One region of the Halomonas sp. HAL1 genome, then DNA from elsewhere that is predicted to be linked to it. Evidence: riboswitches for the same ligand, from Rfam matches in the RefSeq annotation. Region 1 holds a riboswitch; the other holds the start of a gene.
What was found. A riboswitch is a leader RNA that binds a small molecule or an ion and turns the genes downstream of it on or off. The one in region 1 is predicted to bind thiamine pyrophosphate.
Positions count from the first base shown of each region.

Region 1 (4,420 bases):
TTTCGGCGTCACGTAGCAGAGCATGGCGCAGCCAAACCAACCGATCATCGCCGCCCCAATGCCGGAGGTAATGTGGTCGTAGCCGGGGGCGATATCCGTCACCAGCGGCCCAAGCGTGTAGAAGGGCGCTTCATCGCAGTACTCCAGCTGCTTATCCATGTTCTCTTTTACCAAGTGCATGGGCACATGGCCGGGGCCTTCAATCATCACCTGTACATCGTGCTTCCAGGCAATGTGGGTCAGCTCGCCCAGGGTTTTTAGCTCCGCCATTTGCGCTTCATCGTTGGCATCGGCAATGGAGCCGGGGCGCAGGCCGTCGCCCAGCGAGAACGCCACATCGTACTGCTTGCAGATCTCGCAGATCTCCTCGAAGTGGGTGTACAGGAAGCTCTCCTGATGGTGATACAAGCACCACTTCGCCATGATGGAACCGCCACGGCTTACAATGCCGGTGACGCGGTTGGCGGTGAGCGGCACGTAGCGCAGCAGCACCCCCGCGTGAATGGTGAAGTAGTCCACGCCCTGTTCGGCCTGCTCGATCAGCGTATCGCGGAAGATCTCCCAGGTGAGGTCTTCGGCAACACCATTGACCTTCTCCAGCGCCTGATAGATAGGCACCGTGCCAATCGGCACCGGCGAGTTGCGGATGATCCACTCGCGGGTTTCATGGATATTCTGGCCGGTGGAGAGATCCATGATGGTGTCCGCGCCCCAGCGGATGCCCCAGGTCATCTTATCCACCTCCTCTTCAATGGAAGAGGTGACTGCCGAGTTGCCCAGGTTGCCGTTAATCTTGACCAGGAAGTTACGGCCAATAATCATCGGCTCGCTTTCCGGGTGGTTGATATTATTGGGAATAATCGCCCGCCCGCGGGCGACTTCATCACGCACGAATTCAGGGGTAATCTCATCCGGCAAGCTGGCACCAAAGCTTTGGCCGGGGTGCTGGTGGCCCAGAATCCGCTCTACCTCAGCGGTACCTAACGTTTGGCGACGCTGGTTTTCCCGTAGCGCGATAAACTCCATTTCCGGGGTAATAATCCCTTGGCGGGCGTAGTGCAGTTGAGTCACGTTCTTGCCTGCTTTAGCCCGGCGTGGTGTGCGGGTTAAATCAAAGCGCAGCTGGGCAAGCGTCGGGTCGTTGGCGCGACGGTTACCGTAATCCGACGTTGGCCCCGCTAGAAATTCGGTGTCGTCCCGCGCTTCAATCCAAGCGCGGCGCAGGGCAGGCAGGCCTTGGCGTAGATCAACCTGCGCATTGGGGTCGGTATAAGGGCCGGAGGTGTCGTACACCAGCAGCGGCGGGTTCTCTTCGTCAATGCTGCTGGTTTTGGTCGGCGACAGGGTGATTTCCCGAAACGGCACGCGAATATCCGGCTGCGAGCCTTCGATATACACCTTCCGCGAGCCGGGCAGCGGCTGAATGGCGGCGGCATCGACCTGGGCGGTTTCGGCTAGAAAATGGCTTGTTTTGCTCATGGGTAGGTTCCTTTTAGTTGTTAGTCATTAATGTGTGAGGTCTTCGTCTATCAGCTCTAGGCCCATCTGCCAGAAGTCGATTTCCAGGCGTGTGGCATTGCGGAAGATTTTGCTCAGTTCGGCAAAGCGGGCGGGAGTAACGTCGGCAAGGCGAGCATTGAGCCATTCAAGCTCCGCCTGCATGGCGGCCTGAAACTCGTCGCCTTCGTACATGGCGATCCAGGCATCAAAGGGGTTTTGTACACCGCGCAGGGTAGAAGGTTGGGCGTTCAGCCAGTTGGCGATTTCGCCATAGCCCACCAGGCAGGGGGCCAGCGCCACGTGCAAATCGAGCAAATCGCCGCGGTTGCCGGTATCTAACACATAGCGAGTGTAAGCCAGCGTTGCGCGGGCTTCGGGGAGTTCGGCAAGCTCTTGCTCACTGATTCCCCACTCCTGGCAAAAGCCCACATGCAGGCCCAGCTCCACATCCACAATAGCTTTCAAGCCTTCATGGGCTTGGCGCAAATCCGCCAGGGTGGGGCTTTTATAGGCAGCCAGCGCATAGGCGCGGGCGAAGTGAATCAAAAACAGGTAATCCTGCTTTAAGTAGTGGCGAAACGACGCTTCAGGTAGCGTGGCGTTGCCCAACTGACGCACGAAATCGTGCTCGATATAGGCGCGCCAATCATCGTGACAAGCGTTGGTAAGATCGGTAAAGGAGTAGCCCATGATGCCTCCGGTAGTAATGATCCGGAGGGGAGGCGAAAAAGATCAAGGAAATGGCACGGAAGGGTGGCGTAAAGGTGCGCCGCGGCCATCGCTTGATCCCTACGCCGGTACCCGCGCCGCAACTCAAGTGAGCAGCAGCGCATTAGCCGGATCAGGTTCAGCGGGACCAGCGCTCGGTAGCCAAAAGCTCACCCTGCGCCATCTCAGCCGGATTTCACCGGCACCCCGTCAAGCTGTTCGTGGGTGGAGTTTAGGAGGTAAGTGGGGGGAGATGCAAGGAGGGTAATCTTAAGTGCCGAATTAGGCTTTGCTTGGAAGTAAGGTTATGGGGTAGGGTTAATATGTTTGCTGTATATGCGCCGTTATGTACATTGAGATCATGCAGCGGGGCCTAGAACCACTGTTAGTTCCATGGAGACCCCAGATTGAGCGGCAATATTCCAAATTCTGTAATAGGGGCTGTGGCTTCGGTAATTGCAAGCTATTACTACAGCCACTCAAAGCTAGAAACGCTATTTATGGAAAGTGGCGCTCCCGGCGATGCGCCCGAAGGGAATTGTGAAAGGAAATGTAGTGATTGGCTAAAACGTTGTAATAATTATCCCGAAGTTGATGCTCTTGATGTGCTTGGCAGGATTATTCAGGGCTACATGGACCAAGAAGCGCCGTCATCATTGTTTTACGATTCGCCTCCGAGAATTGAAGAGGGGCAGGCGCGGATTAAAGCGGCTTTGGCGCAAAACCAGCTTTCGTACCGACTGAATGGCTACATTACTCAAGCTGGGTCAACGCCGATATCTAAAACATTAGAAGACTATCTGAAGTCAGGCAATTTTTCGTCTATTGAAAAAGAATTTGAGAGAGCGGTAGAGCATATTCAAACTGACCCATACTCATCAGTCACTGCTGCCTGCTCGATTATTGAATCGGCCTTAAAGTTTTACATAGAGCGTTTCAGTTTGGCGGCACCAAATAAATTGAACGTTATGCCATTGTGGGCAGTGGGGCGGCCTCAAGTTCCAAGTGCAACACTATTGAAGAGTGCTCGGGCCGGCGACGGATTTCTTGAGCACCTCGGCGTAGACTTCCAGTGGCGAGCGCCAATCCAGTGTCTTGCGCGGCCGTGTATTGAGTGAGTCGGCGATCTCGTCGAGTTCTTCCTGGCTGTAGACCGACAGATCCGTGCCCTTTGGCAAGTACTGTCTCAACAGCCCGTTGGTGTTCTCATTGGAACCCCGCTGCCATGGGCTATGCGGGTCGGCAAAGTAGATCGCTGTCCCCGTCTTCTGAGTGATCTCGGCATGTTTCACCATCTCTTTGCCCTGGTCATAGGTCATGGACAGGCGCAGGGTGCGCGGCACCTCATTGAGCTTGTCGCTGAAGCCGACAGCCGCCGCTGTGGCCGTGGTGCCATCCACTTTCGCCAGAATCACTAAACGCGTCGTGCGCTCCACCAATGTACCAACGGCAGAGCGATTGTTAGCGCCCATGATGAGATCCCCTTCCCAGTGGCCGGGCATCAGGCGATCTTCGATTTCAGGCGGCCGCAGATGGATGCTCACCAAGTCTGGAATCTGTTGTCGCCTATCCTTGCCACGGCTGCGAGGGCGTCGTTTACCTTTACCCTGGCGCAAACAGGCAATCAGCTCTTTCTTGAGCGAGCCGCGCGGCATGAGATAGAGCGCATTGTAGATGGCTTCGTGCGAGACGTGGCGGTCAGTATTATCAGGAAACATACGCTTTAGTGTGCGGGCTATTTGCTCTGGTGACCAGTACTTGCGCAGCAGGTAGACCACCAGTTCGAACAGCTCACCGTCGAGAGGAAGCTTCAAGCTACGGCGAGGCCGACAGCGGGTCAGTCGGGCGCGATGTCCAGCGAGGCTGGCGTCATACGCTCTGTTAGGGCTAACAGTATGACGCACCAGTTCTCGTGAAATAGTACTGGGCGAACGCCCTAACTGACGGGCGATAGCGCGAATCGAGTGGTTAGCCCGCATCAGCATGATGGCGGCTCGGTCTTCGGCAGAAAGATGGCGATAACAGTGAGTCATGGCAATACCCTACCTGATAGGTTAGGTGTTGCACTTGGTCATTGAGACCGCCTGGTTCAGCCTCACCTAAGTTTGAATGCTGATGCCACGCTGGCCGCAGATCAGCATAAAGTGCTGAAGGGGATTTCCTCAATCATTGATGGTGTAGGTGCTTTTAGGTCACACATAGGTTCAGCTCA
Region 1 covers NZ_CP130610.1:1,023,411-1,027,830, forward strand. The annotation lists gene thiC (phosphomethylpyrimidine synthase ThiC) at 1-1,479, opposite strand, end outside; gene tenA (thiaminase II) at 1,507-2,190, opposite strand; TPP riboswitch at 2,270-2,428, opposite strand; gene Q3Y66_RS04865 (hypothetical protein) at 2,616-3,326, shown strand; gene Q3Y66_RS04870 (IS30 family transposase) at 3,222-4,193, opposite strand; gene Q3Y66_RS20925 (abortive infection family protein) at 4,293-4,420, shown strand, end outside.

Region 2 (4,420 bases), 1.9 Mb from region 1:
CTTCACGGGCCTGTTGATCGCGCAAACGCTCTAGCTGCTGTCGTTCGGCAATATCATGGATAAAAAGACTGCGTCGCTCGCGGCCATCAATTATTAATGTCTTGATGCGAACCTCGACGGGCAGTTCCCTGCCATCATGGCACCGCGCTGTATAGGTGATAGGGGCTTGATCACTCTCAGTTGGCAAGCCATTAGGAAAGAGTAATTGTGTGACTGGCCTTGCCAGCACCGCTTTGCGTGGCCAACCAAACATTAGCTCAGCCGCTCGGTTCCAATCGAGAATGACGCCCTGTGAATCAATACTGATATAGGCGTCATAGGCGGATTCAATGACTAGGTTGAGCTCGTTGGTGCGCCGTTCAATTTGGCACTCCATGCTGTAATGAAGCTCGCTCAACGCTCGCTGAGATTCCTGTGCTTTTTTTCTCTCTCTGATCAGCCGTTCACGCAGGCGAATTTCATCAGTCACAATCGCCGCTAAATCTTTCAAAGCCGCCAGTTCCTGCTCACTAAGAGTACGAGGTTTAATATCAATCGCGCAGAGGGATCCCAACGCAAGTCCATTGGAGGTGCACAGCGGAATACCCGCATAAAAGCGAATCCCATTCGGGGCGGTCACATGGGGGTTCTGCGCAAAGCGAGGGTCCTTGCGTGCATCTTCAACAATTAACGGCTCTGAGGCCGTCACTGTATAAGCGCAAAAAGCCACATCTCGCCCTGTCTCGCGGGTTTCCACGCCCACGCGCGACTTAATCCACTGACGCTCAGCATCAATCAACGTGATCGTTGAGATAGGCACATTTAGTAACTGGGTAACCAACCTGGTGACGCGGTCAAACGCCGGTTCATCCGGGGTATCTAATAGTTCAAGCTCATAAAGAGCGGCTAACCGCGCCTCTTCATTAGATGCTGTGGGGTAGCTCATTGTCATGTCACCCATTCAGGGAGGTGTAGGTCTACCAGCATATCGCGACCAGCACTTTCCTGCTTACTGCTTATTGTTTTTACTCATACTCGCGAGCAACACACTAACCAGCGTAGAGGCGACTATCGCGCCGACAAACGGCCCCAGCGTAGGAATACTGCCCGGAAAACTGGCAGCTACCACTCCCGCGATGGGACTGCCCTGACTAAACCACCCTGGAATAATGGCGCCCAGCAATCCTGCAACGCCTCCCGCGATAGCCGCGAAAGGGGTCATGCGTTGCCACAGACCTAGCAGCACAGGTACCACAATAGCGGCACACAGTAAGTCAGCAATCAAGAACAGCCGCAGTACCGACAACCCCTGTAAAGCAATCACTACTACCGGCATCATCAATGCAATCGTGACCCAGCGGGCAGCGGCGATGGAAACACCCCGCTGTTCGCTGCGCGACACCACCAGGGAGGCGATACCATTTTGTAACGTATCAACACTGGAGGCTACCAAAGTGACTGCCAGCACTAAAGCGGGGAGTGTCAGCCAAGCTGGGGCCTCCGTTAGCAGGGCGAAAAACGGCATCGGCGGCTCGCCAAGGGGAACCCCACTCATTGTCGCCAGCATGCCCAAACCACCAATTAGCATCACAACAACGACGGTCATACCGCCGCCTAGCCAAGCGCCACGGCCCAGGCTTTGATCATCCCTTGCCGCCCAAACGCGCTGCCAATACCCCTGATGAAAAAGGTTCGCTGCGGTGACGGCGATGACCAGCGTTAACGCAACGCTCAGCGCGCTGGTAACGGGGATTGAAGGCAGCGTTGCCTCGCTAGGCATTGTGGGTAGGCGCCATAACGTAACGCTACCCACCGCCAACAGAAGCGCTAGCAACAGCCATGCCTGCCACCGGTCCGTGGCAAGGCTGGCGCGCAAACCGCCAACCGCCGTATACACCAGAGTGGTGAGGGCAACGCCAATAATCACCAGCGCGGGCGGCACATCTGACAATAGCGCTGTGATGGCCCCTATGGCGGTGAGCTCCGCTGCCAGAAAACAGGCCATATAGCCAACCGACACTAACGTTACCCAGCGCCGCACGCCTGGGCCATAGCACGCTTCTGCAAACTCGGCGATGCTGCGCCCTTCCGGCAACGCACGGCGAATTTTTGGCCCGTAGAGTCCTAACACAATAAACGGCAGTGCCGACCCGAGCGCATAACCTGCTAATGCGAGGGGGCCAACAAAGGCGCCAATTTCGGGCGGGGCAAAGAGTATCCACGCCCCCATGCCGGAGGCAAGAAAGGAGAGACCAAGGGTTGAAGCTGTTTGTGAGTTGCGAGCCGTCACATAATCATCAACGGGGCCATCCACCCAGCGAGCCCGTAGGCCTAAATAAGCAAAGCAGCATAGCGCCGCGCCAAGCACGGCTGACGTCAGATATAGCATGTCGCACTTCCTCCGCCGGTACGAACCGGATCAGGTTCCAGGGTCTGCGCAGCGCGCATTCTCAGCCCTTGCAAGCAGGGCTCCCCTGGCGACAGTGAATGAAGACGGTATCGTCAACCAAAAACGCGCCTTAGTAAAGTTTCGCGTCTTGGTAAGATTTAAGGTGTGTTGGCAGCCTCTGCGCGGGGCACTCGCCCCATCAAATAGAACTCCGCATTGGGCGGCGTACCCGCCAGGGTGACCAATCGATTCGACAGACCAAAAAACGCCGCGATGGCGCCTATATCCCAGCAGTCCTCTTGGCTAAAGCCTTCTTGCCGCAGGCGCGTGCGCCACTCATCGGTCATTTCACCGACCTCAATGGCACAGTGCATGGCAAAGTCGAGCATGACTCGGTGGCGCTCACTAATCGGTGCCACGCGATGGTTGATGGCGACCTGATCCGCAAGCAGCGGGTCTTTGCTATAGATGCGCACCAGTGCCCCATGCGCCACCACGCAATACAAGCAGCGATTGCGCGCACTGGTAGCGACCACAATCATCTCTTTCTCGGCTTTAGTGAGCGTGTCAGATTCACGCTCCATTAGCGCATCATGGTAGGCAAAGAAAGCACGAAACTCAGCAGGACGATGGGCCAACATTAAAAATACATTAGGCACAAACCCTGCCTTTTCCTGGACGGCCAAAATAGTATGGCGAATATCGTCGGGCAGATCATCTAACGTTTCTGGTACATTAAAACGGCTTAATGGAGCAGACATAATCACCTCTTTATTGTTAAGTTTAACCATCTCATAAAAACGACTTAGCCTTTACGTAACAAAACGCTAACTTAAGTGACTTTTAATTAGCGGCCCTGCTCGCCATACTGATGTAACGACCTGCAATAGCTGGCATAAAAGAACCGCGCGCATAACGCTTAATAATCAGTTCGTTCAAAGGGACACTGACATGAGCCATAACGAAGCAAAAGAACACATCTCCGGTCGTCTAAACGAACTGTTTTCTGACCCCTACCAAGCGTTTGAAAATGATACGGATGAGCGCCAGCTACATATTCGGATCATGCTGCATATGTTACTGGCCCGCCCCATGACGCGGGGCCAAATGACCTTGAGAGTCATTCATGGCTGGGAAAATGGTGGGTTTGAGCCCGACGATCTTCAGCATGTCGACTACACCCTCAGTAACGTTTCTGACTTCAAACGAGCAGTGCAGGATTTTGAACACGCCTCCAAGCACAACACACCTTTACCTGCTGACCAAACCGCCATTCTAGCTGCCCCGCTAGCCGATGCGATTGCAGAGGCCAGAGCAGAAGGTCAAGACCTCGCCAACGGCATTCGTCATACACCAGCGCGCTGGCCAGCGTTTGAGGGCGGCTTGGCACTCTATACGCTGTTTAAAATGTACCACCGCCTGATTTATGGCGAAGATGACACCTACCGCTGCTCGCAATGCATGACGCCGCTTGGTTTGCGCGAAATACATGAGTTTCACCTTGAAGAAGGTGAGTTCGCGCTGCTGGTGCCGCCAGCCCAGGACTTCATGAACGAACACTCCCTGCTGGTGCTGCATGAAAGCCAACTTGGCCCCATTGAACAACTGTTGGAAGAAAGCTTGCCGTTGTTTGATAACTTTTAAATCACGATATGCCGATTCATCGGCTCGGCTTTGGCCGCACCCGCTATCAATTGACCCCGCTTAATGCGGGGCCAGCATCAGGCATTGAATAGTGCTTCATTTAGCCAAGCGAAATCGTACTATTAATGCCACTGGAAACATTCTCTGGTTCAAACCAACGCGCTGTGACGGTTTTGGTTTGCGTCCAGAAGGCAATCGCCTGTTTGCCGTTAGGCCCTAAATCCCCCAGCTTTGATGCCCTCGAACCGGTGAAGCTGAAGTAGGCAACCGGTACGGGGATGGGCACATTGATACCAATCTGACCCACGTCGATATCGGTTTCAAAACGGCGAGCAATCCAACCAGAGTTAGTAAAGATAGAGGTGCCATTGCCGTTGGGGTTGGCGTTGATAAATTCGATCGCTTCAT
Region 2 covers NZ_CP130610.1:2,946,187-2,950,606, forward strand. The annotation lists gene Q3Y66_RS13930 (diguanylate cyclase) at 1-925, opposite strand, end outside; gene Q3Y66_RS13935 (sodium:solute symporter) at 989-2,368, opposite strand; TPP riboswitch at 2,358-2,465, opposite strand; gene Q3Y66_RS13940 (peroxidase-related enzyme) at 2,527-3,129, opposite strand; gene Q3Y66_RS13945 (hypothetical protein) at 3,320-4,012, shown strand; gene Q3Y66_RS13950 (CoA-acylating methylmalonate-semialdehyde dehydrogenase) at 4,113-4,420, opposite strand, start outside.
Region 2: linked by a shared signal. The riboswitch ahead of Q3Y66_RS13935 (sodium:solute symporter) and the one ahead of tenA (thiaminase II) in region 1 are both predicted to bind thiamine pyrophosphate.